DNA from 4 places in the Mesorhizobium sp. M0040 genome. Region 2 is predicted to be linked to each of the others. Evidence: predicted binding sites of a transcription regulator. Region 2 holds the regulator's gene; each other region holds the start of a gene.
What was found. Region 2 encodes PhoB, which activates phosphate uptake and scavenging genes when phosphate is short. Its sites were predicted from a motif close to TGTCATNNANCTGTCAT; they were not measured.
Positions count from the first base shown of each region.

Region 1: the regulator PhoB is predicted to act here: its motif matches at 2,943-2,959, upstream of ugpB (sn-glycerol-3-phosphate ABC transporter substrate-binding protein UgpB).
Region 3: the regulator PhoB is predicted to act here: its motif matches at 2,810-2,826, upstream of NKJ91_RS27945 (inorganic phosphate transporter).
Region 4: the regulator PhoB is predicted to act here: its motif matches at 4,532-4,548, upstream of phnF (phosphonate metabolism transcriptional regulator PhnF).

Region 1 covers NZ_JAMYVA010000019.1:63,157-70,312, reverse strand. Annotated here, with positions in the region: gene tlpA (thiol:disulfide interchange protein TlpA) at 1-291, shown strand, start outside; gene NKJ91_RS18245 (bifunctional diguanylate cyclase/phosphodiesterase) at 294-2,726, opposite strand; gene ugpB (sn-glycerol-3-phosphate ABC transporter substrate-binding protein UgpB) at 3,022-4,332, shown strand; gene ugpA (sn-glycerol-3-phosphate ABC transporter permease UgpA) at 4,414-5,298, shown strand; gene ugpE (sn-glycerol-3-phosphate ABC transporter permease UgpE) at 5,307-6,155, shown strand; gene ugpC (sn-glycerol-3-phosphate ABC transporter ATP-binding protein UgpC) at 6,163-7,156, shown strand, end outside.
Region 2 covers NZ_JAMYVA010000046.1:26,574-33,729, forward strand. Annotated here, with positions in the region: gene pstB (phosphate ABC transporter ATP-binding protein PstB) at 1-696, shown strand, start outside; gene phoU (phosphate signaling complex protein PhoU) at 729-1,436, shown strand; gene phoB (phosphate regulon transcriptional regulator PhoB) at 1,453-2,142, shown strand; gene NKJ91_RS27075 (ROK family protein) at 2,152-3,396, opposite strand; gene xylF (D-xylose ABC transporter substrate-binding protein) at 3,683-4,723, shown strand; gene NKJ91_RS27085 (sugar ABC transporter permease) at 4,866-6,230, shown strand; gene NKJ91_RS27090 (ATP-binding cassette domain-containing protein) at 6,308-7,102, shown strand.
Region 3 covers NZ_JAMYVA010000050.1:28,327-35,482, reverse strand. Annotated here, with positions in the region: gene NKJ91_RS27950 (transporter) at 40-1,065, opposite strand; gene NKJ91_RS27945 (inorganic phosphate transporter) at 1,152-2,756, opposite strand; gene NKJ91_RS27940 (TetR/AcrR family transcriptional regulator) at 2,895-3,431, opposite strand; gene NKJ91_RS27935 (efflux RND transporter periplasmic adaptor subunit) at 3,582-4,859, shown strand; gene NKJ91_RS27930 (efflux RND transporter permease subunit) at 4,856-7,156, shown strand, end outside.
Region 4 covers NZ_JAMYVA010000021.1:37,106-44,261, reverse strand. Annotated here, with positions in the region: gene phnL (phosphonate C-P lyase system protein PhnL) at 1-102, opposite strand, end outside; gene phnK (phosphonate C-P lyase system protein PhnK) at 329-1,105, opposite strand; gene NKJ91_RS19010 (alpha-D-ribose 1-methylphosphonate 5-phosphate C-P-lyase PhnJ) at 1,102-2,001, opposite strand; gene NKJ91_RS19005 (carbon-phosphorus lyase complex subunit) at 2,267-3,379, opposite strand; gene phnH (phosphonate C-P lyase system protein PhnH) at 3,381-3,989, opposite strand; gene phnG (phosphonate C-P lyase system protein PhnG) at 3,989-4,450, opposite strand; gene phnF (phosphonate metabolism transcriptional regulator PhnF) at 4,586-5,329, shown strand; gene NKJ91_RS18985 (zinc-binding alcohol dehydrogenase family protein) at 5,348-6,364, opposite strand; gene NKJ91_RS18980 (ABC transporter permease) at 6,426-7,156, opposite strand, start outside.

The DNA of each region.
Region 1 (7,156 bases), on a different contig from region 2:
AAGGAGATGGGCAGCGATGCGTTTCAGGTTGTTGCCGTCAACGTCGATGCCGGCGACGATGCCAAACCGAAGAAGTTCCTGGAGGACACCGGCGTCAAGTCGCTCGGCTACTATCGCGATGCCACGATGGCGCTGTTCAACGACGTCAAGACGCGCGGCCTGGCGCTCGGTCTGCCGGTCACCATGCTGATCGATGGGCAAGGCTGCCTGATCGCCCATATGAATGGCCCGGCCGAATGGTCGGGGCCGGATGCCAAGCGTCTGGTCGAGGCGGCGCTTCAGCCGGGATAGGCTCAGACCGTGCGCAGGCGCGGCTTGAGCACGGCAATGCTTGCGCCGCGTCGGCTGGCGGTGCGGATTGCCGGAGCGGCCACGCCCGTCAGTTCCCCGAATGTCTCGATCGGAGCCGGTTTGCCGAGGTAGTAGCCTTGCCCGATCTCGCAAGCCTCGGCGTCCAGGAACTGCAATTCACCCGGCGTCTCGATGCCTTCTGCCAGAACCGGTAAGCCGAGACCGCGTCCAAGCCCCAGCACGGCGCGAACGATCGCCGCGAACTGGGCGTTCTTGTCGACCGATTTGATGAACGACCCGTCGATCTTGATCTTGTCGAAGGGAAAGGCGCTGAGGTTGGACAGCGAAGAATAGCCGGTGCCAAAATCGTCCATCGCCACATGCACGCCAAGCGCCTTGACCTGCCTCAAGGTTGCCAGCGCGCGCGGCATGTCCTTCACCAGGGCCGTTTCGGTGATCTCCAGTTCGAGCCTGCCGGGGGCTAGGCCGGATCTCGTCAACGCGTCGTGCACCTTGCGGCTGAAGTTCGGATTGTGAAGTTGCACGGCGGAGACGTTGACGGCGACCATCAGCGGGTTTGTCCAGCGAACAGCATCGTTACAAGCCGTCGTCAGCACCCAGTCGCCGATCTGCGCGATAGCGCCACTGTCCTCGGCCACGGGGATGAAAACGGCCGGAGAAATGTCACCCCGCTCAGGGTGCTGCCAACGGACCAGGGCTTCGAAGCCGATCATCCTGCCGCCGCGGATCTCCTTCTGCGGCTGATAGACGAGGTGGAACTCCTTGCGGGCGATCGCCTGGCGCAATTCATGCTCCATCACGCGCTTGTCGCGGGCCGCGGTGCCCATGGCCATCTCGAAAAACCGATAAGTGTCCCTGCCTTCGGTTTTGGCGCGATGGAGTGCCGTGTCGGCATGGCTGATCAGGCCGGCCTGGTCTTCGGCATCCAGCGGAAAGAAGGCGATGCCGATGCTGGCCGAGACGAGGCCGGAGCCGACCGAAAGCCTGTTTTCCTCCCGGATCGCCGCCAGCAAGTCCTCGGCTATCCGGCCTGCGGCCAGGGGGTCGGGGAGGTTCGGAGCTATGATGGCAAATTCATCGCCGCCGAGACGCGCGAGCATCTGTCCGTGGCGCGGGATGCCGGAAATGCAGTGCGCCAGCTTCTGCAGCATAGCATCGCCGGCCCCGTGGCCATAGAGGTCGTTGACTTGCTTGAACCGGTCAAGGTCAAGCAGCAGGAGCGCCAGATGTCCATCCTTGCCGCCACGATCCATCGAGGCGAATTCTGCTTCCAGCCGGGAAGAAAAGCTCCGCCGATTGGCAAGCCCGGTAAGCGGATCGAAATGCGCGAGGCGGAGGATCTCTTGTTCTGCCTTCTTGCGCTCACGGATGTCGCGAACGGCAAGCACCGTATGAGGCCTGCCGCAGTAGGTGATTTTCCTGGCGATCAGCTCGACAGGAATTCTCGCCCCGTCGCTGCCCCTTAACTTCGCTTCCTGCGCCTGTTCGCCGAAGCCGGACATATCGGCTGCGCTCTGTCCGTCGAAAAGCTCGCCGAATTGCATCGTGTTCAGGGTGGCTGTCGCTGTTCCGGTCAGCTTCGCCATACTGTCATTGGCGCTGACAATGCGGGTGCCATCGCAAACGATCAGACCTTCCACCGCCGCATTGGCGAGATCGTGCATGCGATCGGCCTCGAGCTTCTGGCGGCGAAAGCGCAGGTCGATCCACAGCGCGGCACCCGATAGCACAAGGATTATCAGGCTGGCGACCGCTGCGGCAAAGGCCTGGGAAATGGGCTCGATGGAATGTTCGGATATTTCAATCGAGGAATCCGGAATGATCGACACCGCGGCCATCGCGATGAAATGCAAGCTGCAAATCGCCAGCGTCAAAAGCGCGGCGCCGCCGAAAGTCGCGAGCGCTGACGGACGGCGCAAGACGACAAGGAGCGCCAGTGCCGCGAGGGTCACGCCGGCCAGAAGCGATATCGCGACAAGGAGCAGGTTCCATACGACCCGGCCTTCGACCTCGAAAGCTGCCATGCCGATGTAGTGCATCGTCGCGATGGCGCCGCCCAGAATGGCGCCACCGACGAGGAAATGGTCGATGCCGCGGCGCAAGGTGGCGACCCACATCCCAAGCGCGGTCATGATAACGGCGGCGGCAAGCGAAAAGGCGGATAATCCCGGATTGTATGCGTTCGGTATTCCCGGCGTAAACGCGGTCATGGCGATGAAATGCGTCGCCCATATGCCGAACCCGGTCGAGGCCGCGGCGATCATCAGCCAGACAAGCCGGTTTCGCTCGGTCGATCGGCCGACATGCTTAAGGAGATTAACCGCTGAAAAGCAAGAAATTCCACAGACGAGTGCGGCAAGCGCAACCAGTCTCGGATCGTGCTGACTTACAATACAATTATAGACCGTCAGCATCCTGGTTCACTCGGTCTGCCAAAACTAACAGGGGAGGTGTGACTGATTAGCTCTTGGAGATTTTAACGAATGGTTAACCCGCGGGCCATGAGGCGGGTCTTTTCGGGGGAAAACCGACGCCGCTGCGCCGAAAGACGGTGATGTGATTTCTGGCGCCCGGTTTAGGTAGCGAGTGGCCTTTAGGAAGGAATGATGTTCATTGATCCGCAATAAAACCGTTGTCCGATTGTCATCAGCGCCACATATTGGCTTTGCGGAAGTGCCCCTTTCGCCAATGACAAACGGGAGATGAAACATGAAGTTCTTCGGCTTTGCGGCCGGTATCGCCGCCACCGTGACCCTGCTTTCCACCACCTCCGCCTTCGCCGTCACGCAGATCAGCTGGTGGCACGCCATGACCGGCGCCAACGCCGAGGTCGTCGCCAAGATCTCCAAGGATTTCAACGCCAGCCAGAGCGACTATGAGCTCGTTCCGGTGTTCAAGGGCACCTATCCGGAGACGCTGAATGCCGGCATCGCTGCCTTTCGTGCCGGGCAAGCGCCCGATATCCTCCAGGTGTTCGACGTCGGCACCGGCGTGATGATGGCGGCCGAGGGTGCGATAAAGCCGGTGGCCGATGTGATGACCGGCGCCGGGATGACTTTCGACAAGAGCCAGTATCTGCCCGGCATCGTCGGCTATTATTCGAAGCCGGACGGCACCATGCTATCGTTCCCCTACAACTCTTCCTCGCCGATCCTCTACTACAACAAGGACATCTTCCAGAAGGCAGGCCTCGACGTGAACAATCCGCCCAAGACGTGGAACGAGGTGTGGGAAGCTGCCAAGAAGATCAAGACGAGCGGCGCCGCCCCTTGCGGCTATACCTCGACCTGGCTGACCTGGATCCACCTGGAGAATTTCGCGGCGTGGAATGACGTGCCTTGGGCCACCCAGCAGAATGGCCTGGCTGGAGGTGATGTCGAACTCAAGATCAATGCGCCGATTTTCGTCAACCACTTCCAGGCGCTAGCTGACCTGGCCAAGGACGGCACGTTCAAATATGGCGGACGCACCTCCGAAGCCAAGCAGATATTCCTCGCCGGCGAATGCGGCATCTTCACCGAATCGTCGGGCGGCCTCGGCGATATCGTCAAGTCCGGCATGAACTATGGCATCGGCCAGCTTCCCTATGATACCGACGCCAAGGGCGCACCACAGAACACGACGCCGGGTGGTGCCAGCCTGTGGGTGTTCGGCAACAAGTCGGACGAGGAATACAAGGGCGTCGCGGCCTTCTTTGCCTATCTGTCCAAGACCGATGTGCAGGAATATCTGCACCAGAAGTCGGGATACCTGCCAGTGACGCTCGCCGCATACGAGGCGACCAAGAAATCAGGCTTCTATGACAAAAACCCCGGCCGCGAGACACCCATCCTGCAGATGACAGGCAAGGCGCCGACCGACAACTCGAAGGGCGTGCGCCTGCCGAATCTGCCGCAGGTGCGTGATATCCAGAACGAGGAGTTGGAGAAGATGCTGGCCGGCCAGCAAACCGCTCAGCAGGCGCTCGACAATGCGGTTGCGCGCGGCAACGTCGCGATCAAGGAAGCGCTGGAGAACTGACGGGATTATCTCGGTTAGTCGGTTGGAATATCGCCCACGCGGGCTCGCGTGGGCGATACCTGGATAGCGAGGGAAATCAGCCTGTCTCCACGCGTCGTCTTTCCCAACAAGATCCTGCCCTACCTGCTGGTGGCGCCACAACTCGCCATCACCCTGGTTTTCTTCTACTGGCCGGCCGGTCAGGCGCTTTACCAGTCGATGCTCAGGCAAGACCCGTTCGGGCTGAAGAGCAGGTTCGTCTGGTTTGCCAATTTCCGGAAGGTGCTGGCCGATCCGGCCTACCTCAACTCGATCAAGGTCACCGTAGTGTTCTCTCTTGCGACCGCGATCGTTGCCATGGTTGTGGCCCTGCTGCTCGCGGTCATGGCCGAGAAGGCCGTGCGCGGCAAAGGCCTCTACCGCACACTGTTGATATGGCCTTACGCCGTTGCGCCGGCGATTGCCGGCATGCTTTGGCTTTTCCTGTTCAATCCCTCGATCGGCTCGTTGGCCTATTTGCTGAGAAGCCTCGGCATCGTATGGGACCCGCTGCTCAACGGCACCCACGCCATGATCCTGCTGGTGTCGGCTGCTGCCTGGAAGCAGATCAGCTACAACTTCCTGTTCTTCGTCGCCGGCCTGCAGGCGGTGCCGAAAACGCTGATCGAAGCGGCGGCCATGGACGGCGCCGGCGAAACCAAGCGCTTCTGGACCATCGTCTTCCCGCTGCTTGCGCCGACAACCTTTTTCCTGCTGGTCGTCAACACCGTCTATGCCCTGTTCGACACGTTCGGCATCGTTCATGCCGTCACCGGCGGCGGGCCGGGCAAGACGACCGAGACGCTGGTCTACAAGGTCTACAATGACGGCTTCGTCAATCTGATCCTGGGCGATTCGGCGGCGCAGTCGGTCATCCTGATGGCCATCGTCATTGCGCTCACAGCGATCCAGTTCCGCTATGTGGAACGCAAAGTCCATTACGGCTGAGGGCAGCGATGATCGGCCAGTCCCCGCTCCGCACCTTCATCGCCCATGCCGTGCTCATCCTCGGCATATTGATCGTGGCTTTTCCGATCTACTACACCTTCGTTGCCTCGACGCACACGCTGCAAACGATCCTCAGGCCGCCCCTGCCGCTCTTGCCCGGCGACCAGCTATGGAACAATTACAGCGAGGCGCTGTTCGGCGGCATCGGTCGTATCGGCGGGGTCAGCGTCGGCAGGCTGCTCCTCAACACCACGATCATGGCGCTCGGCGTTGCGGTGGGAAAGATCTTCATCTCGATCCTGTCGGCCTACGCGATCGTGTTCTTTCGCTTTCCGCTGCGCATGACCTTCTTCTGGCTGATCTTCATCACCTTGATGCTTCCAGTCGAGGTGCGCATCCTGCCGACCTACAAGGTGATGGTCGATCTCGGCATGATCGACACCTATGCCGGCCTGATCGTCCCGCTGATCGCCTCGGCCACCGCAACGCTGCTGTTTCGCCAGTTCTTCATGACCATACCGGGCGAATTGGTCGAGGCGGCGCGTGTCGACGGTGCCGGGCCATGGCGCTTCTTTTTCGATATTCTGGTGCCGCTGTCGCGGACAAACATCGCCGCGCTGTTCGTGATCCTCTTCATCTATGGCTGGACGCAGTATCTTTGGCCGCTGCTCGTCACCAACAGCAACGACATGAACACCATCGTCATCGCGCTGAGAAAGATGGTTTCCTTCGCCGATGCCGACACCCAATGGCACCTCGTGATGGTCACGGCAATGCTGGCCATCGTGCCGCCGATCCTGGTGGTCGTGCTGATGCAACGCTGGTTCGTGCGCGGTCTGGTCGAATCCGAAAAGTGAGAAGCCGATGGCGACCGTGGATCTGAAGGATGTCAGGAAAATCTATCCCAGCGGCGTCGAGGCCGTGAAGGGCGTTTCCATCGCCATTCCCGACAAGGAGCTTTGCGTGCTGGTCGGCCCCTCCGGCTGCGGCAAGTCTACGCTGCTGAGGATGATCGCCGGGCTGGAGACGATTTCTGCCGGTACAGTCGCCATCGACGGCAAGGTGGTCAACGCCATTGGCCCGACCGAGCGCGACATCGCCATGGTGTTCCAGAACTACGCGCTCTACCCGCATATGAAGGTCTATGACAACATGGCCTATGGCCTGCGCAATCGCGGCACGCCCAAGGACGAGATCGACAGCAGGGTGCGCTCGACCGCCAAGGTGCTGGAGCTTTCGGCGCTGCTCGACCGGCGCCCGCGCGAGCTTTCCGGCGGCCAGCGCCAGCGTGTTGCCATGGGCCGCGCCATCGTGCGCAACCCGAAAGTCTTCCTGTTCGACGAACCGCTGTCCAACCTCGATGCGAAATTGCGCGGGCAGATGCGCATCGAGATCAAGAATCTGCAGCGCTCGCTTGGCGTCACCTCGGTTTATGTCACGCACGACCAGCTTGAGGCGATGACGCTGGCCGACATCCTCGTCGTCATGAACGCCGGCCTGGTCGAGCAGACCGGCGCGCCGCTTGATGTGTACGAGAAACCGGCCTCGACCTTCGTCGCTTCGTTCATAGGCGCACCGCCGATGAATCTGCTGGCGCTCACAGGGGCCTCCCCAAGCTCGGTATTGGCGGACGGTACTGTGATTGGCTTGGCGCCTCGACAGGGCAAGGCAGTGACACTAGGCTTTCGTCCGGAGGACGCCGACATCACCTTCGCGGCAGAGGCGCCGGCCGGCGCGCTCGCGCTGCCGGCAACAGTGGAAGCGGTCGAACCGGTCGGTGCCGAAAGCTTTCTCCATTGCGTGGCAGCCGGCAGCCGCATCGTGGTGCGCGTCTCAGGCCGCGCCAGCGCCAAGCCAG
Region 2 (7,156 bases):
AAGGACATCAGCCTGTCTCTGCCTGAGCGCAGTGTCACGGCCTTCATCGGCCCTTCGGGCTGCGGGAAATCGACGCTGCTGCGTGTGTTCAACCGCATCTATGAGCTCTACCCAAAACAGACGGCCGAGGGCCAGGTGCTGCTCGACGGCAAGAACATTCTCGACCGGTCGCAGGATCTCAACCTCCTCAGGACCAAGATCGGCATGGTGTTCCAGAAGCCGACGCCGTTCCCGATGTCGATCTACGAGAACATCGCCTTCGGCGTCAGGCTCTACGAGAACCTCGGCAAGTCCGAGATGGACGGCCGCGTCGAACAGGCGTTGAAGCGCGCCGCGCTGTGGAGCGAGGTCAAGGACAAGCTCAACGCCAGCGGCTTGAGCCTGTCCGGCGGCCAGCAGCAGCGGCTCTGTATCGCCCGCACCGTGGCCGTGAAGCCGGAAGTCATTCTGCTCGACGAACCGGCTTCGGCCCTCGACCCGCTGTCGACTGCCAAGATCGAGGAACTGATCGACGAATTGCAAGCCGACTACACGATCGTCATCGTCACCCACAACATGCAGCAGGCGGCGCGCGTGTCGCGCCAGACCGCCTTCATGTATCTGGGTGAACTGGTCGAGTTCGACCGGACCGAGAAGATCTTCACGTCGCCCCGCGAGAAGCGCACGCAGGACTACATCACCGGCCGCTTCGGCTGAGCCGTTCCGATCATGCATATGAGGACAGGACCATGGGCGAACACACAGTCGCTTCTTTCGACGAGGATCTCGAGCAGATCAGCAAGCTGATCCGCGACATGGCCGACCTCGCCGGTTCGATGGTCGGCGGGGCGACCAAGGCCCTGTTGAATTCCGACAACGTGCTGGCGCAACGCGTCGTTTCCGACGACGCCATCATGGATGCGCGTCAACGCGAACTGGACGACCGCGCCATCACCCTGATCGCCAAACGCCAGCCGATGGCCCACGATCTTCGCCATGTGGTCGGAGCGATCCGCATGGCGGGCGACCTCGAACGCATCGGCGACCTTGCCAAGAATATCGCCAAGCGCGTGAGTGCGGTCGGCCTCAGCGCCACGCCGCGGGACCTGTCGCATTCCATCGACGCGATGGCGCAGCTGGTTCTCATCCAGGTGCAGGGTGTCATCGAGGAATATGCTGCAGGCGATGCGGCCGCGTTGGCCAAGCTGCGTGCCGCCGACGAGCGCATCGACGTCAAATACACGTCCGTGTTCCGCGAGCTCTTGACCTACATGATGGAAGATCCGCGCAACATCACCGCTTGCACGCACCTGCTGTTCTGCGCCAAGAATCTGGAGCGGATCGGCGACCATGTCACCAACATCGCCGAAAATGCGTATTATGTGCTGACCGGCGAGCAATTGCCGGTCAATCGTCCGAAGCAGGACGAAACGACAATGTCCGCACCGGTGACATGATGGGGGTGCCCAGCCGATGATCGCACCACGCATAATGGTGGTGGAGGACGAGGAGCCGTTGGGTGTGCTGCTCCGCTACAATCTCGAATCCGAAGGCTACCAGGTCGAGGTGGTGACACGCGGCGACGAAGCCGAGATCCGTTTGCAGGAGAATGTGCCCGACCTTTTGGTGCTCGACTGGATGATACCAGCGGTTTCCGGCATCGAGCTCTGTCGTCGGTTGCGGGTGCGCCCCGAAACCGAGCGGCTGCCGATCATCATGCTGACCGCGCGCGGCGAGGAGAGCGACCGGGTGCGCGGTCTTTCGACCGGCGCCGACGACTATCTGGTCAAACCGTTTTCGACACCGGAATTCATGGCCAGGGTCAAGGCGCTGCTGCGGCGCGCCAAGCCGGAAGTGCTGTCCAGCGTGCTGAAGGTCGGCGACATCGTGCTCGATCGCGAATCGCACAGGGTCTATCGCAAGAAGAGCGAAATCAGGCTCGGGCCGACCGAATTCCGGCTGCTCGAGTTCATGATGCGGCATCCGGGCCGTGTCTTCTCGCGCAGCCAGTTACTCGATAATGTCTGGGGCGAGACAATCTACATCGACGAACGCACCGTCGACGTGCATGTCGGGCGGCTGCGCAAAGCCGTCAACAACGGCCGGATGCCGGATGTCATCCGCACCATCCGCGGTGCCGGCTATGCGATCAGGGAAGATTGACCCGCCTGGTCAGGCTACGTTCTTTCTGACGCTGGGCCTCATTTGCGCGCCCGGCGCGAAAATCTCCTGGTCGACGAAGCTTAACGCCCGCATCGCGCAGCCTTCGCGGATCAGCGGCAATTCGTTCGGCTCTGTATCGAAGGAGATCGAGCCTGAATGCTGGCCGCCGGCGGTCTGGGCGATTGCCTTCCGCAAGGCCGGCTCGATCAGATCGAAGGCGGCGGCACTGGCGCCGACCATCGCGACCGGTGCCGGATCGATCAGCGCGAACAGCGAGCCGAGACCGAAACCCAGCGCCTCGCCGGCCTTGCGGTAGGCCTCGCGTTCCGGCCCATCTTTCTCGCGCGCCCGGGCCGCCAGTGCTCGCATGTCGGCGTCGCTGACGTCGGCGACCGGTTCGCTGTCGTCGCTCATCTGCCTGGCGTTGCGCCAGATGGCGTAGTTGCCGGCATAGGCCTCGATGCAGCCGCGCCGCCCGCAACGGCAGAGCGCGCCGCCCGGACGATGGATCATGTGGCCAAATTCGCCGCCCGAGGAATGCGTCCCGGTGAACAGTTCGCCCTTCAGCACCAGCCCCATGCCGATGCCATGCGAAAGCAGGATGGCGATGAAATCGTCGCGATACCGATCCGGATTGCGCCAGCGCAAAGCCACCGCCATCATGTTGCAGTCGTTCTCCACCGTTGCCGGGATGCCGAATTCGTCCTCCAGCATGTCGGCAAAGGCGATGTCGGTCTGCGGCGTGATCGGCGACCACAGCATGGCGCGTGCAGGGGAGTCGGTAATGCCCTGAATCGCCAGGGCGATGCGGGCGACACAGCGGACGTCAAGGTCTGGATCCTGTAGCCGGCGCCGGACGATGGCCATGCATTCACGGATCAGCTCGTCGCGCGGCATGGTCAGCGTGTCCAGCCGGCGCTGTTCCTCGGCGACCACCTGTCCCGTATAGTCGATAATGGCGGCCGACAGGAAATTCAGCGACAACACCACGGTCAACACCGCCGCCGCTTCCGGGTTGAGGGCGAGGCCGACCTGCGGACGACCGCGTTTCAACGAAACGGGCTCACTTGCCTTGCTCTCGGCGAGGATGCCTTCCCGTATCAGGTCGGAAGAGATCGCCGATATGGTCGAATGACTGAGGCCGGTGGTAGCTGCGATCTCAGTACGCGATGGCTGGCCGGCCCGGCGCACCGCCGAGATCACCATCGCCCGGTTGCGCCGGCGCAAATCGTCATGGCGGATTCCGACCGACATTGTTTTGCTTTCCTCCCGGTTGCCGCGGCCGCTCATGAACCGGAAGCCGTCGGTAATGTCCGACAAATAGTGTCGGATGCAGGCAAATAGTGTCAGATGCAGGTGGCGCTGTCATCGTTTATTCCGACGCTCGAAAAAACTCGCAGAGTCATCAAAATCCATCAGAATCGATGTTGACAGCAGCCGGAGATCGGGCCAGTATTTTTTCGAGGCTCGAAAAAATTAGAGCTTCTAAGCTGGTCTTTGAGCCAATTGGTCACGCCGTACGCGGCGCAGGGAGGATATGATGAAGAAATTCACGACCGCCATTCTGGCGGGTGTCGCCATGACGCTGGCGCTGGCGTCGGTGGCGCAGGCTAAAGACAAGGTCATCGGCGTTTCCTGGTCGAACTTCCAGGAAGAGCGCTGGAAGACCGACGAGGCCGCAATGAAGGCGGCCATCGAGGCCGCAGGCGACAAGTATATTTCCGCCGACGCACAGTCCAACCCCGGCAAGCAGCTCACCGACGTCGAGAGCCTGATCTCGCAGGGCGCCAGCGCACTGATCATCCTGGCGCAGGACGCCTCGGCCATCGGGCCGGCCGTGCAGAAGGCACTGGACGAAGGCATCCCGGTCGTCGGCTATGACCGGCTGATCGAGAACAAGGACGTGTTCTATCTGACCTTCGACAACAAGGAAGTCGGCCGCATGCAGGCCCGCGAAGTCTTCAAGGTGAAGCCGGAAGGCAACTACGTCTTCATCAAGGGTTCGGGTTCCGATCCGAATGCCGATTTCCTGTTTGCCGGTTCGATGGAGGTGCTGAAGGAGGCCATCGACGGCAGCAAGATCAAGAATGTCGGCGAGGCCTATACGGACGGCTGGCTGCCGGCCAACGCTCAGAAGAACATGGAACAGTTCCTGACCGCCAACGACAACAAGGTCGATGCCGTGGTCGCCGCTAATGACGGCACTGCCGGCGGCGTCGTCGCCGCGCTGACAGCGCAAGGGCTGGCCGGATCGGTTCCGGTTTCGGGCCAGGACGGCGACCACGCCGCGCTGAACCGCATCGCGCTCGGCACACAGACCGTGTCGGTGTGGAAGGATGCGCGCGAGCTCGGCAAGAATGCCGCCGAGATCGCCTCGCAACTGGCCGACGGCAAGCAGATGACCGACATTGCCCGCGTGAAGGATTTCACCACGCCCGGCGGCAATACCGTCAAGTCGCTGTTCCTGACCCCGGTCGCCATCACCAAGGACAACCTCAACGTCGTCATCGACGCCGGCTGGATCAAGAAAGAAGAGGTCTGCGCCGGCGTGACGGCTGGCACTGTTGCAGTCTGCAACTGAGCCGACGTTTCCGAGAAGTCCGAACGCCGCGGCCGCTCGCCGCGGCGTTTTTTCAACAAGAGTTGTTTTTCCGCTTCCGGCGGATAACTTCTAGGCTGCTTCCGGCATCCGCGGCAGACGGCAACCCGGCGGGAGAAACATCATGACCGACACGACGTCCAACACGCCGGTCGACAGCACGGCAGACCGGGCACGGGAATCCGAGCTCGGCATCGTTGCCCGATTTCTCAAGGCAACCGAACTCGACACGCGCATGCTCGGCATGGTCGGCGCGCTGCTGGTCATCTGGGTCGGCCTGCATGTCATTTCTAGCGTACGGCTCGGCGTCAATCCGTTCGACTTCGACAGCCGGACCTTCCTGACGCCACGCAATCTCTGGAACCTGTCGGTACAGACTTCGGCCGTGGCCATAATGGCCGCCGGAATGGTGCTGGTTATCGTCATGCGCAATATCGACCTGTCGGTCGGCTCCGCCGAAGGCCTGATCGGCGTGGTCATGGGTTTTGCGCAGGTGCATTTCCTGGTGCGAATGGTCGGTCTGCAATTAGGCAACCCCTGGATCTGGATCCTGGCGCTGGCCATCGGCCTGGCGCTTGGCCTTCTGATCGGAGCGTTCCAGGGATACATCATCGCTTATCTCGAGGTGCCGGCCTTCATCGTGACGCTGGGCGGCCTTCTGGTCTGGCGGGGTGCCGCATGGTGGGTCGCCAGTGGGCAGACGATTGCGCCGCTTGATGCCACTTTCCAGCTGATGGGCGGCGGACCGACGGGTTCGATCGGTGCGCGATGGAGCTGGATCGTCGGAATTGTCGCGTGCCTGGCGGTTGTGTTCATGCTGCTCAACGGGCGGGTGCAGCGCAAGCGGTTCCGCTTCCCGTTACGCCCGATCTGGGCCGAGACGTTCCTCGGGGCCGTCACTTGCCTTGTCATCACGGGCGCCATATGGCTTGCCAATTCCTATCCTTGGCCGGTCGGCATCGTGAACAGATATGCGGCGGCCAACAATATAACCGTTCCCGAAGGCGGGCTGTTCATCGCCCATGGCATCGCCATACCCGTGCTGATGGCTGTAGCCGTAGGGCTGATCATGACCTTCATCGCCAAGCGTACCCGTTTCGGCCGCTATGTCTTCGCCATCGGCGGCAATCCGGAAGCAGCCAACCTTGCCGGTATCAACACGCGCTGGGTGACCATGAAGGTGTTCATGATCATGGGCGTGCTGGCGACGATCGCCGCAGCGATCTCGTCAGCCAGGCAGAACTCGTCGACCAATGCGCTGGGCACGCTGGACGAGCTCCTGGTCATCGCGGCGGCGGTGATCGGCGGCACGTCGCTCGCTGGCGGCTCCGGCACAGTGCTCGGCGCCATGCTCGGCGCGCTTTTGATGCAGTCGCTGCAGTCCGGCATGGTGCTGCTCGGCATCGATTCGCCGCTGCAGAGCATCGTTGTCGGAGCCGTGCTGGTGGTCGCGGTGTGGCTCGATACCGTCTATCGCAAACGGGTCTGAGCATGATCCCGCAAGGTGGAAACCGGTTTTCGTACAACTTGATGCTCAAGCAGGATCTATAGGGAGGAAGGACGAGCATGGCAGACAAAACCGCTCCCACGCCGCTGATCGACATGCGCAACATCTCCATCGCTTTCGGCGGCATTCGCGCCGTCGACGATGCCTCTGTCGACCTTTTCCCGGGCGAGGTGATGGCTTTGCTCGGTCACAACGGTGCCGGCAAATCGACGTTGATAAAAATCCTGTCCGGCGCCTACAAGCGCGATGCGGGCCAGATTTTCGTCAACGGCGAGGAGGCTTCGATCTCCAATCCCCGCGACGCCAAGAAGTACGGCATCGAGACGATCTACCAGACGCTGGCGCTGGCCGACAATGTCGATGCGGCCGCCAACCTGTTTCTCGGCCGCGAGCTGATGACCGGCTGGGGTACGCTCGACGACGTCGCCATGGAGGCCGAGGCGCGCAAGGTGATGGGCAGGCTCAATCCGCGTTTCCAACGCTTCAAGGAGCCGGTGGTAAAGCTTTCGGGCGGCCAGCGGCAGTCGGTGGCGATCGCCCGCGCCATCCTGTTCAATGCTCGCATCCTGATCATGGACGAGCCGACGGCGGCACTCGGGCCGCAAGAGACGGCGCAGGTCGGCGAACTGGTCAGGCAGCTCAAGGCCGACGGCATCGGCATCTTCCTGATCAGCCATGATATTCACGACGTGTTCGAGCTTGCCGACCGTGTCTGCGTCATGAAGAACGGTCGGGTTGTCGGAACGGCGCGCACAACCGACGTCACCCAGGACGAGGTGCTCGGCATGATCATCCTCGGCAAGTGCCCACCCGGCGCCATTCCGGGGCCGGGCGCGCTGAAGATCGCCGCATGAACGAGAATTAGCCGGCTAATCACAAGCCGCCAAAATGTGCCAGCCGTCACCATG
Region 3 (7,156 bases), on a different contig from region 2:
ATTTTGACACAGGTGGACGAACGCCGCCATTAATCGGCCTCAGAACCGCAGATTGGCGCCGGCGCGCAGTAGAAGCCAGTAGAACAGGCCGGTCGCGCCAACCGCCAGCAGCATCGCCAGGAAGAAGCCGCTGGGACTCTCGGCAAATGGCAGTCCGCCTGTGTTCATGCCGAAAATGCCGACGATCAGCGTTCCTGGCAAAAGCAGCGCGCTCATCACCGCCAGCGCCTTGAGGCTACGGTTCGATTCGTCGGCAAGCTCAGCCGCAAGCTCCTCCTGCAGCAGCCTTGCCCGGTCGTTGATCATGACGACCTCGCGGTCGAGCCGTTCAAGGCGCGCAGCAAGCCGGCGCAGAACTTCATGTGCGCCGGCGGAAAGGTTCCAGGCGGAACGGTCTTCATCCTGGAAAAGCGCTGCCAGGGCCGAGATCGGCCGATGCAGGGATACGGCAAGGCGGCGCACATCCTTCAGCTGCCGTCTTTCGTCGGCAAGCCGCTCGGTCACGAGATGATCCTCGACTGCATCCAGCCGCTTCGTTGCCGCGGCGAGCCGCAGGCTGGTGGTCTTGCAAAAAGCCATGACCAGCGTTTCGAACAGCTCGAATGCCGTGGGCGGCCGCAGCCCCGCGGCAAGGGCCGTGTGCACTTCCTCCACTGCCGCCAGCGGATGCCGGCGGCCGGTGACCAGCAGCCGTTCCGAGACCGCAAAATGCAATCTGCCGATGGTCGTCGACTGATGGGCGATCTCGCCATGCAGATCGGCCGAAATGCCGTGGACGACGCCATTCTCATGCGCCAGCACCAGGCTGTCCTCATGTCCTTCGAGGATTGCATGAGCCGACGCCGGCAGCGCGCAGGCATGGCTGATCCAGGAATGGGCGCGCCGGTCGACAAGGTCGACATGCAGCCAGACCCAGCCGTCCGGTAAGGCCAGCGCGGTTTCTATGTCTCGGGGCGCCAGCGATTCGGGAGCTTTGCCGGGAGCGGCATGATAGGCCCAGACCAGCCCGGGAGCATGATGCTGGTCGTCCGCGGCAAGCAATGTCAGATGCGATGCGTCATTCATGGCCGCCGCCGAAACGATGCACGTTTAGGTGATCCGGGCGGCGCCGGGGCCGGTGCCGCGACATTCTGGTCAAACCCTGCCCCCGCTCAGAACACCTGGCGGAAGATGACGAACAACACGAAGGCAAGACAGATGGAGACCGGAAGGGTCAGTATCCAGGCCATCAGCATGTTGCGCACCGTCGACCATTGCAGGCCCGAGCCGTTCGCCGCCATGGTGCCGGCAACGCCCGAGGACAGCACATGGGTGGTTGAGACCGGCAGGCCGAGATAGTCGGCCGATGCGATCGTCGCCATCGCGACAAGCTCGGCGGACGCACCCTGACCGTAGGTCAAATGGCTTTTGCCGATCTTCTCGCCGACGGTGACGACGATGCGCTTCCAGCCGACCATGGTACCGAGGCCGAGCGCCAGCGCGATGGCGACCTTGACCCAGAGCGGGATGAACTTCGTCGCGTTGTCGACCGCCTTATGGTAGGTCGTCACCGCCTTCAGGTCGTCTGCCTCCATCGGCAGCAGCTTCTTCTTGTCGATCAGCTTCAGCGCTTCACCGATAAGATAGATGTTGTTGCGGGCGTTGCTGACCAGCGTTGTCGGCAGCTTTTCCACGGACGGATAGGGCGACAACATGGCGCTGGTGTCGTGGATGAAGCTCTGCAGGGCAGGCGTGGTCTCGTCCTTCCAGGTCTTGGTGCGAACGGCGTTGCCGACCACGGTTGCCGCATCGGTCACGGCGACGCCGGGCTTGACGTATTTGCCGAATACCGTTTCGACCTGCGTCGCCGCCGATTTGTAACCTTCGAGATAGTTCACGTCCGGTGTGCGGTTGAGCGCGAAGGCGGTCGGCACGACGCCGATCAGGATGAGCATGATGAGGCCCATGCCCTTTTGCCCGTCATTGGAGCCGTGGGCAAAGCTGACGCCGGTGCAGGTGAAAATAAGCAGCGCCCGAATCCACAGCGGCGGCGGCGCGCTCGACTTCGGCGCCTCGTAAAGCTCGCGGTTCCTGACCAGCAGCTTCATCACCAGAAGCAGCAGTGCAGCCAGGCCAAAACCGACCAGCGGCGAGATCAGGAGCGACAGGCCGACATTGGACGCCTGCGACCAGTCGACGCCGCTGGTGACGGAGCCGGCCGGGGCCATGAACTGGTTGGCGAGACCGACGCCGATGATCGAACCGATCAGCGTGTGCGAGCTCGAGGCCGGCAGGCCGAGATACCAGGTTCCGAGATTCCACATGATCGCCGCGACCAGCAGCGCGAAGACCATGGCCAGCCCCGCGCTCGATCCGACCTGAAGGATCAATTCGACCGGCAGCAGCGATATGATGCCGAAGGCGACCGCCCCGCTGGCGGTAAGCACGCCGAGGAAGTTGAAGAAGCCGGACCACATCACTGCAAGCTCGGCCGGCATGGAATGCGTGTAGATCACCGTTGCCACCGCATTGGCAGTGTCGTGAAAACCGTTGACGAATTCGAAGCCGAGCGCGATCAGCAGCGCCAGCCCAAGTAGGATCCACGGCACCGCGACGGTGCTGGTCAGGTCCTGGCTGAGTGCGTAGCCGACATAGGCAAGGCCGCCCAGAATGATGACGGCAAAGGCCGGCAGAAACCATTTACCGGTGCCGTTTGGCCGGTCAAGCGGATGCTCCGGCCTTGGAATTCCTGCCTCGCTTGAAACAATATCTACCATACCCCACTCCTCCTGCCTTGCAGCAAAGAATGGGAGGACGCTATGTCGGCACGATGAAGCCTGTGTGACGGCAGGCACTTTGGGTTGACGCAACGGGCGATCGAAGCGACCGAGGCAATTGAACCCGGCCGGCGTAGACTATTCCGCGATGTCCAGCAGGGTCGATATCAGCAGCCGGCGCTCTTCGGCGGAGAGAATGTCCGAATCGAACAGGTTCATGCTGCGAAGCCCTTCGATGGCGAGATAGCAGACCAGCAGCGCCTTGAGGTTCGGCGTCTCCTCCTTCAGCCGCTCGAACACCTGCCGCCTGAACGATTTTATCGGCGTCAGGAAATCAGGATCCTCGGCAATCGCCGAAAATATCCAGGATGCCGACGGTTTCGATTCCTCGGCATGCTCAGCCGACAGCTTGATATAAGTTGCAAGCGGGCTTTCGCCGTTGACGCCGGCCGTGCGGGCGGACTCCAGGGCCTGCTCGAAGGCGCGCAGGTAATCCTCTACCAGCGCCTGCATCAATTTCGCCTTGGTCGGGAAATTGTAGAGAAGACCACCCTTCGACACGCCGGCACGGCTGGCGACCGCATCCAGCGACAGGCTGCCAGGACCCGTCTCGCGCGCCACGTCGGCGGCGGCGGCGAGAATCTTCTCGCGCGAATTTGCTCTGCGGACTTTCATCAAGCGTTCCCCATTCATTAGCTTAGGCGGAATTGACAAGACCGTCCAGACGGTACAGTAAGATCGCCGTCATTTGAAATTGGGACCAGTCACAGGTATGTGTTCCGGTCGTCCGACCGTTATGCTGGGCCGTGGCCGAGGGGACTGTTCGTGATCAAGCGCTTCATCATCGCCTTCATTCTGCTCGTGCTGGTGTGCGGCGGCATCGTCGGCTTCAACCTGTTTCGCGACAATGCGATCAAACAGTTCTTCGCCACCATGAAGCCGCCGGCCGCGACCGTGTCGACGGTCATCGTCAAACCGATGTCCTGGACGCCCGGCATCGAGGCGATCGGCACTGTCAGTGCCGTACGCGGCGTCGACCTGACGGTCGAAACCGCGGGCATCGTCAAGGACATCCTGTTCCATGCCAATCAGAAGGTCGCCGCCAACGCCGTGCTGCTGCAACTCGACGATGAAGTCGAGCGAGCCGACCTCGTGGCATCGAAGGCGCAAGCCACATCCGACCAGACGACGCTGATGCGCGCTCTTGAGCTGCAGAAGCGCGGGGTCGGCACCGACGCTACGCTCGACACAGCGCAGGCAGCAGCGTCGGTCTCCGCAGCGCAGGTAAACAAGCTGCAAGCGGTGCTCGACCAAAAGCAGTTGACGGCCCCTTTCAAGGGTACCGTCGGTATTCCGAAAATCGACATTGGCCAGTATCTCACACCCGGCACCGCCGTGGTGACCTTGCAGGACATGGACACGATGCGTGTCGATTTCACCGTCCCGGAGCAGCAGCTTCCGCAGCTGAAGATCGGACAGACGGTGCGGTTGGGCGTCGGCGGCGGCGACATGCCGTTCACCGGCAGCATCCGCGGTATCGATCCGAAGATCGACCCGACGAGCCGGCTGGTGACGGTGAGGGCGGAGGTCGGCAATCCCGAAGGCAAGCTGACGCCCGGTCAGTTCGTCCAGGTGCGCGTCGAACTGCCCGAGGAGAACGACGTGCTGGCGCTGCCGCAGACGGCGCTGACTTCCAGCCTGTACGGCGACTTCGTCTTCGTGGTGCGCCCGGCCAAATCCGCCGAAGCCAACGGCGCGGCGCCCGAGGCAAAGCCGGAAGAAAAGCCGGCTGCAGATGCTGCCAAGCCCGCAGCCGAAGCACCCGCGGCAAAACCCGAAGAAAAGCCGGCTGCTACCCCAGCCAAACCGGCAGAGGAAGCCAAGCCGGCAGCGGAAGAACAGAAGCCGCAGCTCGTGCTCGCCCAGGTGTTCGTCAAGCCAGGCCGCCGCAACGCCGGCCTGGTCGAGATCCTGGAGGGCATCGCGCCCGGCGATGAAGTCGTTACCGCCGGCCAGAACCGGCTCGCCAACGGCATGTCCGTTGCCGTCGACAACACGATCGATCCGAGCAAGCCAGGGAACCAGCAGGCAGCCCAGCAATGAGCTTTTCCGACCTCTTCATCCGCCGCCCGGTCCTTTCGACCGTGCTTGCCTGCATGATCCTGCTTCTGGGTTTTCAGGGCATCTTCAACCTTTCGATCCGGCAGTATCCAGAGGTTGAAGAAACGGCCATCACCATCACCACGGCCTATCCCGGCGCCAGCGCCGACCTGATCCAGGGGTTCATTTCCGCGCCGATCGCGCGTGCCGTCGCGTCGACCGAAAACATCGATTATGTGACATCGGCGAGCCGGCCGTCATCCAGCACCGTGACAGTGCAGATGAAACTCGGCTCCGACCCCGACGTCGCGCTGAACGAAGTCTTGTCGAAGGTGCAGAGCGTTCGCGGCGATCTGCCGGACGAAACCAAAGACCCGGTGATCGTCAAGGGCACCGGCCAGCAGTTCGCGATGATGTACATCTCGATGCAGAACCCGAACATGACGCCGGAACAACTCACCGAATATATCGAGCGCGTCGTGCGGCCGCGTATCTCGACGGTCGAAGGCGTCGCCGACGTGCAGATCTTCGGCGCAGCCGAATATTCGATGCGGGTCTGGATCGACCCGATCAAACTGGCGGCACGCGGCGTGACGGCGGCGGAAGTGCTGGCCGCCATCAACGAATCGAATTTCCTTTCCGCGCCCGGCGACACCGAAAACGAATATGTGGTTTCTTCGATCACCGTTCGCTCGACGCTGCAGACGCCGGAGGCTTTCGCCGCCCTTCCACTCCGGTCGAAGGACGGCAATGTGGTGAGACTGCGCGACGTGGCCCGCGTCGAACTCGCCGCGGCGAACACCGACACCAGGGTCAGCTTCAACGGCAAGCCCGGCATCTTTCTCGCTATCTTTCCGACGCCGGCCGCCAATCCGCTGACCACCGCGGCGGCAATCCACAAGATTGTGCCGACCATTCAGGAGACGCTGCCGCTCGGCATGACGATGGAGATCGTCTACGACTCAACCGAGCAGATCAGCGCGTCGATCGAGGAGGTATTCAAGACCATCGGCGAGGCGGTCGCCATCGTCATCGTCGTCATCCTGCTCTTCCTCGGCTCGTTCCGCTCGGTGCTGATGCCGATCGTGACCATTCCGCTGTCGCTGATCGGCGTCTGTTTCCTGCTGTTTTCAGTGGGCTATTCGATCAATCTTTTGTCGTTGCTGGCCATGGTGCTGGCGATCGGCCTTGTCGTCGACGATGCCATCGTGGTGGTGGAAAACATCCACCGCCACATGGAGGAAGACGGCTTGTCGCCGATGCAGGCGGCGTTCAACGGCATGCGGGAGATCTCGTCCGCCGTCGTCGCCATGACGATAACATTGGCCGCCGTGTTCGCGCCGCTGGCCTTCACCGGCGGCCTGACCGGCGCACTGTTTCGCGAATTCGCGGTGACGCTTGCCGGCTCGGTGGTGCTTTCGGGTGTCGTCGCCCTCACCATCACACCGATGATGTCGGCACGTATCCTGAGGTCCGGCTCGCACAGCCGCTTTCAGCGCATTGTCGACAATACGTTCGGGCGCGTCGAACACATCTATGAGCGGCTCGTCACCGGTTCGTTGAACTATCGCCCGGTGACGCTGATGATCGTCCTCGCGCTGGTCGCCACGACCGGTTTCATGTTCACCAAGACCTCGAGCGAACTGGCGCCGGAAGAGGACCAGGGTTTCCTGCTTTCGCTGGTGACCGCGCCGCGGTACGCGACGTCGGACTATACCGAAACCTACGTCAATCAGATACTCGGCCTGGTCAAGGATCTGCCCGAGACGCGGGCACAGTTCTCGGCGGTCGCCTTCGGTGGTGGCCAGACAAACAGCGCTTTCGTCGGCTTTGCGTTCAAGGACTGGGCTGACCGCACGCGCAACTCGAAGGAAATCCAGCAAGACATTACGGGCCGCCTGAGCAAGGTGGCGGGCGTCGAAGCTTTCGTCTTCGCGCCGCCGACGCTGCCCGGCTCCGGCGGCGGCCTGCCGATAACGATGGTCGTGCGCTCGACCGGCGACGCCTCGCAGGTGTACGAGGCGGCCGAAGACATCAAGAACAAGGCGCAGGCCTCCGGCCGCTTCATCGTCGTGCAGAATTCGATGACCTTCGACGCGCCGCAAGTGACGGTGACGATCGACCGCGATCGCGCCGCCGCGCTCAACCTGCCGATAGCCGACATCGGCCGGACGCTGACGCTCCTGGTCGGTGGCGCCGAAGTGGCGCAATTCGACCGCGAATCCAACAGCTACGACATCATTCCGCAGGTGCCGCAGCAATTCCGCGACAATCCCGAAAAACTGGGCGAGTATTTCGTG
Region 4 (7,156 bases), on a different contig from region 2:
GATCGAGAACGACACGCCGGCGACGACAGGCAGTTTGATGCCGTCACGCAGATGCATGGTGAAGCTCTTCGCGACATCGGAGACAACGAGCGGGGTTGCCATCAGAGGGTTCTCCCGTTCGGCGCTTCGCCGGCCCGCAATGTCTTCGCCTGAGCACCCCCCTCTGGCCTGCCGGCCATCTCCCCCTCAAGGGGGGAGATCGGCTGTCGCATTCGGTTTCGCCATTCTCCTGTGTCGCAGAACGGGCGGGACATAAAAGCTGCTGATCTCCCCCCTTGAGGGGGTGATGGCCGGAAGGCCAGAGGGGGGTACGCCGGAGCAATCATCGTCACACCTGCAGAATCGAGGAGACAAGCAATTGGGTATAAGGCGCGCGCGGATCGTCGAGGACGCGGTCGGTGAGGCCGCTTTCGACGACGCGGCCGTCCTTCATCACCATCATGCGCTGCGACAACAGCCGCGCCACGGCGAGATCGTGGGTGACGACGATGGCGGCCAGGCCGAGATCGGTGACCAGGCCGCGCAACAGATCGAGCAGGCGCGCCTGCACCGAGACGTCGAGGCCGCCGGTTGGCTCGTCCATGAACACCAGCCGCGGCCCGGTGACGAGGTTGCGGGCGATCTGCAGGCGCTGGCGCATGCCTCCGGAAAAGGCGCGCGGCTCGTTGTCGATGCGGTCTTCGTCGATCTCGACACGAGACAACCAGTCGACCGCCGTTGCGCGGATCCTGCCATAGTGACGGTCGCCGACCGCCATCAGCCGCTCGCCGACATTGGCGCCGGCCGACACCGTCATGCGCAGCCCGTCGGCCGGGTTCTGATGGACAAAACCCCAATCGGTGCGCATCAGGAAGCGGCGCTCGGCCTCGCTCATGCGGTAGAGTTCGCGAAACTGGCCGTCGCGCATCCGGTAGCTGGCGGTGCCGGAGCTGGGCAGCAGTCGAGTTGACAGGCAGTTGAGCAAAGTCGTCTTGCCGGAACCGGATTCGCCGACCACCGCCAGCACTTCGCCCGGCCAGAGGTCAAAAGTGACGTTCTCGCAGCCGACGCGCGAGCCGTAGAATTTGGACAGCGCCGAAACGCGCAGCAGCGGTTCGTCTGTCATTGCGCCGGCTCCGTTTTTCCTGGGGCAAGATGGGTCTCGGGCGCGAGATGGCCGCAGTGGCCTTCCGCGCGCCGCTTCTCGCAATGATCGGTATCGGAGCAGACGAACATGTGGCCGCCATGGTCGTCGAGGATGACCTCGTCGAGATAGACGTTCTCGGCCGCGCACAGCGCGCAGGGCTGGTCGAAGGTCTGCACCTCGAACGGATGGTCCTCGAAATCGAGGCTGACCACATCGGTGAAGGGCGGCAGCGCGTAGATGCGCTTTTCGCGGCCGGCGCCGAACAATTGCAAAGCCGGCGAACGGTGCATCTTGGGATTGTCGAATTTCGGCGTCGGCGAGGGATCCATCACATAGCGGCCCTCAACCTTGACCGGGTAGGCGTAGGTGGTGGCGATGCGGCCGTGCCTGGCGATGTCCTCGTAGAGTTTTACATGCATGAGCCCGTATTCCTCCAGCGCATGCATCTTGCGCGTCTCCGTTTCCCGCGGCTCGAGGAAGCGCAGCGGCTCGGGGATGGGTACCTGGTAGACCAGCACCTGACCGGCACTCAGCGGATATTCAGGGATGCGGTGGCGCGTCTGGATGATGGTCGCCTTCGCCGTCTCGGTGGTGACCGCGACATTGGCGACCTTCTTGAAGAAGGCGCGGATCGAGACGGCATTGGTGGTGTCGTCGGCGCCTTGGTCAATGACCTTGAGCACATCGTCCGGGCCAATGATCGAAGCGGTGACCTGGACGCCGCCGGTGCCCCAACCATAGGGCATCGGCATTTCGCGCGAGGCGAACGGCACCTGATAGCCAGGAATGGCGATGCCCTTGAGGATCGCCCGACGGATCATCCGCTTGGTCTGTTCGTCAAGATAGGCGAAGTTGTAGGTGGCGATGTCGGTCATGGCGATCGCTTCCGCTCTGTGCTACCGAGTTGAGTTCCAGGACACGGAAAAGGGGCTGGGCTCCGATGACCCCGACCGGATGGATGCGCCTCGGAATCCTGTTGCTGGTGTTCGTCGGGGTGGTTGCCTTTGTGCTTCGAAGAATGGTTCTTCCTGAGCCGAGGGAAGGCGCGCAAGGCGAGACCATTGGCGGCAGTAGCGGTTACGGCGGATCCGGAGGCCATTCCCCAGACGGGGGAGGTCACGGTGGTGGAGCTAACTGAAGTCATTCCGCTGCCTGCCTCTTCTCTTCGCCCTTGCCGGCATTTTCGCGGGCGTCGTGCTCGGTGCGCATGCGGCGCACGAGGTCGAGCTCGGCCTGGAAGTCGACATAATGCGGCAGCTTCAGATGCTCGACGAAGCCGGTCGCCTGGACATTGTCGGAATGCGAGATGACGAACTCCTCGTCCTGCGCGGCGGCGATGACATCCTCACCCAACTCCGAGGCGCGCAGCGCGCGGTCGCACAGCGCCATGGCCATCGCCTTGCGTTCGCTCTGGCCGAAGACGAGGCCGTAGCCGCGGGTGAATTGCGGCGGCGCCTTGGCCGAGCCCTTGAACTGGTTGACCATCTGGCATTCGGTGACGCGGATGCTGCCGAGCGACACGGCAAAGGGCAGTTCCGGCACGTCCAGTTCCAGTTCGACCTCGCCGATGCGAACTTCGCCGACGAAGGGATGGTTGCGCGCATAGCCGCGTTGGGTGGAATAGCCGAGCGCCAGCAGAAATCCCTCGTCGCCGCGCGACAGCGCCTGCAGGCGGATGTCGCGCGCCATCGGGAATTCGAGCGGCTCACGGGTGATGTCGCCGGGGACATGATCGCCGGGCATGTCGCCGTCGGGCTCGATCAGGCCTTCGCGGGCGAGGATGGCCGAGACGCGCGGCATCGCCTCCGCTTCGCCTGCACGCTGTTCCGGCTCGGCGACATCGCCGCCGGCGGCAAGTTCGGGATCGAGCAGCCGGTGGGTGTAGTCGAAAGTCGGGCCGAGCAACTGGCCGCCGGGCAGGTCCTTGTAGGTGGCCGACACCCGCCGCTCGACCAGCATCGTGCCGGTGTCGATCGCCCTGGTGTAGCCGAAACGCGGCAGCGTGGTGCGATAGGCGCGAACCAGGAAGATCGCCTCGATCATGTCGCCGCGCGCCTGGACGATGGCGAGTGCCGCCAATTCCCTGTCGTAGAGCGAACCTTCGCTCATCACCCGGTCGACGCCGAGCGCCAGCTGCTCGACGATCTGGTCGAGGCGAAGTGCGGGCACCGAACGATCGCCGCGCCGGCGGTCGGCGAGCAGTTTGTGGGCGTTGCGAATGGCCGCTTCGCCACCCTTTACCGCAACATACATGCTACGCCTCCATCATCTTGATGCGCGTCGTGCGCGGCAGGCAGGCAACGCTGTCAGGGGTGGCGAGGACGATGTCGACACCGCGGGGAAAGCGCTGGTTGTTCTGCTTCCATTGCTCGACGAAATGGCGCGGCATTTGCGCCGGCGCGATCGTCGCCGTCTTCTCGATGCCCGGGCCTTCGAGCACCAGCGCAGCGCCGGAGATGAGATCGCCGACCTCGAGGATCAGCGTCGTGGAGCGATCGGGATAATCCTGGGTGCCTTGCGAAAACCCGTCGAGCGCCATCATCTCGGCCGGCGTGGCGATCAGCGCGAAATGCGCGTCGGCCGGGGTGTTGGCCAGCGGCGCGCCGGTATGGAAGCCAAGCCAGGATTTCACCGCCGACACCTGCAAAGCCGGGTCGAGCCAGAGCGGCGTGTCGTTGTCGCACAGCGCCAGCGCAACGGCGCCGGCGGTGGCCGACAGCGGCACCGGGGGGTGGGCGAGGGCCGGCAGCGGCTGCACGCTGCCTGGCCGCGCCATCGCGTCCATCACGGCACGGAATACGGTCTGGGCATTGAATACCGGATCGGCGAAGCCGCCTTCAATGGATTGAGTGGCGATATCCATCAGTCTTCTCCGCGCACCATGGTGAAGAAATCGACCTTGGTCGCCGCCGTCTCGGCGCGGCGCTGTTCACGCGCCTTGGCCAGTGCCGCCTGCAATGGCGCAACGATCCTGATCTCGACCTCATTGCGGTGGGCCGGGTCCTGCCACAGCGCATCGGCGATTGCCGCCAGCCTTGCCTTCTGCTTGTCGCGGCCGAGCGCGTAGCAGTGGCCGACATGGCCGGACGCAAGCCGCACCGTGGCACGGGTGACCGTCGCCTCGCCGACATTGAAAGGGGCACCACCGCCGCCGATGCGGCCGCGTACCGTAACCAGGCCGGTTTCGGGGCCACGCAGAAGTTCCGCTTCGCAAGGCAGACCGGCTTCGTCCCAGAGGCGGACGATGTCGTCGCCGGCCGATTGCGCCAGCGTCGCCATCACGGCCTTGCGCTCGGCCTGCTCTCGCGCTTCCCGTCCTCGCATGGCCGGTGCTCCTCGTCTGCGTTCATTTGTCTATTGATATAGACAACTATACAAATTATATCCATTATCTAGCGCGTGTCCATGACGGGCACGTGACACGGGCCAAAAGATCGGCGCGAGGAATTGGGGCGGGAGATGATCGGACAAGCCAACAGCATCGAGCGGCGCAGCGGTGTCGCGCTGTGGCGGCAGATCGCCGACCAGATCCTGCATTCGATCGCCGCCGGCGATTTTCCCGAGAATGCCGCGCTGCCGCCGGAGATCGCGTTGGCCGGACGCTATGGCGTCAACCGCCACACGGTGCGTAGCGCTATCGCAGCGCTGGTGCAGGAGGGTGTGCTCAGGGCGGAGCAGGGGCGCGGCACCTTCGTGCTGTCGCGCAAGCGGCTGTCTTATCCGATCGGCGCCCGCACCCGCTTTTCCGAGGGATTGCAAGGACAGGCGTCCGAGCGGCATATCACCTTGCTCGCGTCATCGATCGAGCCGGCCAACCGTCGTGTCGCAGAGGGCTTAGGCCTTGCGACGGGGGCCGATGTGATACGCCTGGAAACGCGCGGCGAAGCCGATGGAATGCCGGTGTCCCGCGCGGCCGGCTGGTTCGATGCCAGGCGCTTTGCCGGCATCGATGCCGCCATGGCGGAAACCGGTTCGATCACCGCATCGCTGGCACGTTTCGGCATCGACGACTATCTCAGGCAATCGACCGTGCTGTCGGCGCGCCATGCCGATGCCGCCGACCTTGCGGACCTCGAGCTGCAGCCCGGCGCCATCGTGCTGGTGACGGTCGCCGTCAACGTCACGCCCGACGGTCAGCCGATACAGTTTTCGGAGTCGCGCTTCCCGGCCGAGCGGATCGAGCTCAAATTGTCGGCGCTCTGAGATGCGGCAGCCCTGGCATCATCCGACTTGAATGACGGCCTTGATCAGGCCGGACTTCTCATGCGCCCAGCGGGCGAGGTCGTGCGGCGTCTCGCCAAGCGTGGTGCGGTGGGTGACCAGCTTTGCCAGCGGCAGCGCGCCGTTGCGGATCGAGGCGGCGACATGGTCGAAATCGGCTCGCAGGGCGTTGCGGCTGCCGATCAGCATCATCTCGCGCTTGTGGAATTCGGGATCGGAAAAGGCGATGTCGTCCTTGACGACGCTGACCAGGACCAGCGCCCCGCCATGCGCGACATGGGCGAAGGCCGACTGCACCGACCGGGTGTTGCCGGTGGCATCGAAAACCACGTCGAAGCCGTCGCCGCCGGTTGCTTCCCGCACCAGGTCGGCAGCGGTGCCTCGCGAGCCGTCGAGCGTCGCGAAGCCGAGTTCGCTTTCGGCAAAGCCAAGCCGTTCAGCGCTCATGTCGAGCAGCGTCACATCGAGCCCGGCGATGCGGGCGAACAGCGCCGTGCCGAGCCCGATCGGGCCGGCGCCGATGACCAGCGTGCGCGCTCCTGGATCAGCCAGCGAGCGCCGCACGGCATGGGCGCCGATCGCAAGGAATTCGACGGCGGCGGCATCGGCCAGCGACAAGCCGTTTGCCGGATAAAGATTTTGCGCCGGCACCAGGATCTGCTCGCACATGGCGCCGTCGCGGTGGACGCCGAGCACCTCGATCCTGACGCAGCAATTCGGCTTGCCTTGCCGGCAGGCGATGCATTTGCCGCAGGCGAGATAGGGATTGACGATCACCGCTTCGCCGACGGCGAGATCGACGTCCTCGCCAACCTCGATCACGGTGCCGGAAACCTCGTGGCCCATGATGCGGGGATAGGCGAGGAACGGGTGCTTGCCTTCGAAGATGTGATAGTCGGTGCCGCAGATGCCGACATGGCTGACGGCGACCAGCGCCCAGCCGGCGGGGGGCGCGCCAGGCGCCGGACGATCTTCGAGGACAAGTTCGCCGGGCGAGCGGCAGACGACGGCTTTCATGCTTCAATCCAGTCGGTTCATGGCACCGCCGTCGCGAGGCCGGCGGTTGTTGGGAGGCAGTCTATTTGCCGCGGCGGCGCAGCCCGTCGAAATAGACGATGACGATGATCAGCACGCCGGTGATGATGCGCTGCCAGAACGCGTTGACGTTGAGCAGATTGGCGCCGTTGTTGATGGTGGCAAGGATGAAGGCGCCGAGCAGCGGCCCGTGCACTGAGCCGACAGCGCCGAACAGCGAGGTGCCGCCGATCACCGAGGAGGCGATCGCCTGCAATTCCCAGCCCTCGGCCTGCGTCGGATTGCCGATGCCGATGCGCGAGGCAAGCAGCACGCCGACGAAGGCCGCACACAGGCCCGACAGCGTGTAGGCCATGTAGATGGTGCGCTGGACGTTGACGCCTGACAGGCGCGACGCCTCGGCGTTGGAGCCGACCGAGAACAGATAGCGGCCCCAGCGGCTGTGGTGCAGGAAGATGTAGGCTGGGATGCCGACCAGGATCACCATCCAGAACAGATTGGGGACGCCGGCGAAGGAACTGCGCGAGAACGTCTGGAAGGCGTCGTTGTTGATCGAGATCGAGTTGCCATTGGTCATCAACAGACCGATGCCGCGCAGCGAGGTCAGCGTTGCCAGAGTGATGATGAAGGGCGGCAGGCCCATCTTGACGATGCCGAACCCATGGAACATGCCGATGGCGACGCCGACCAGCAAGGTGATCAGGATGGCGAGGAAAACCGGTGTGCCGGCGTTGATCAGCATCGCGACGATGACGGTGGCGAAGCCGACCACGG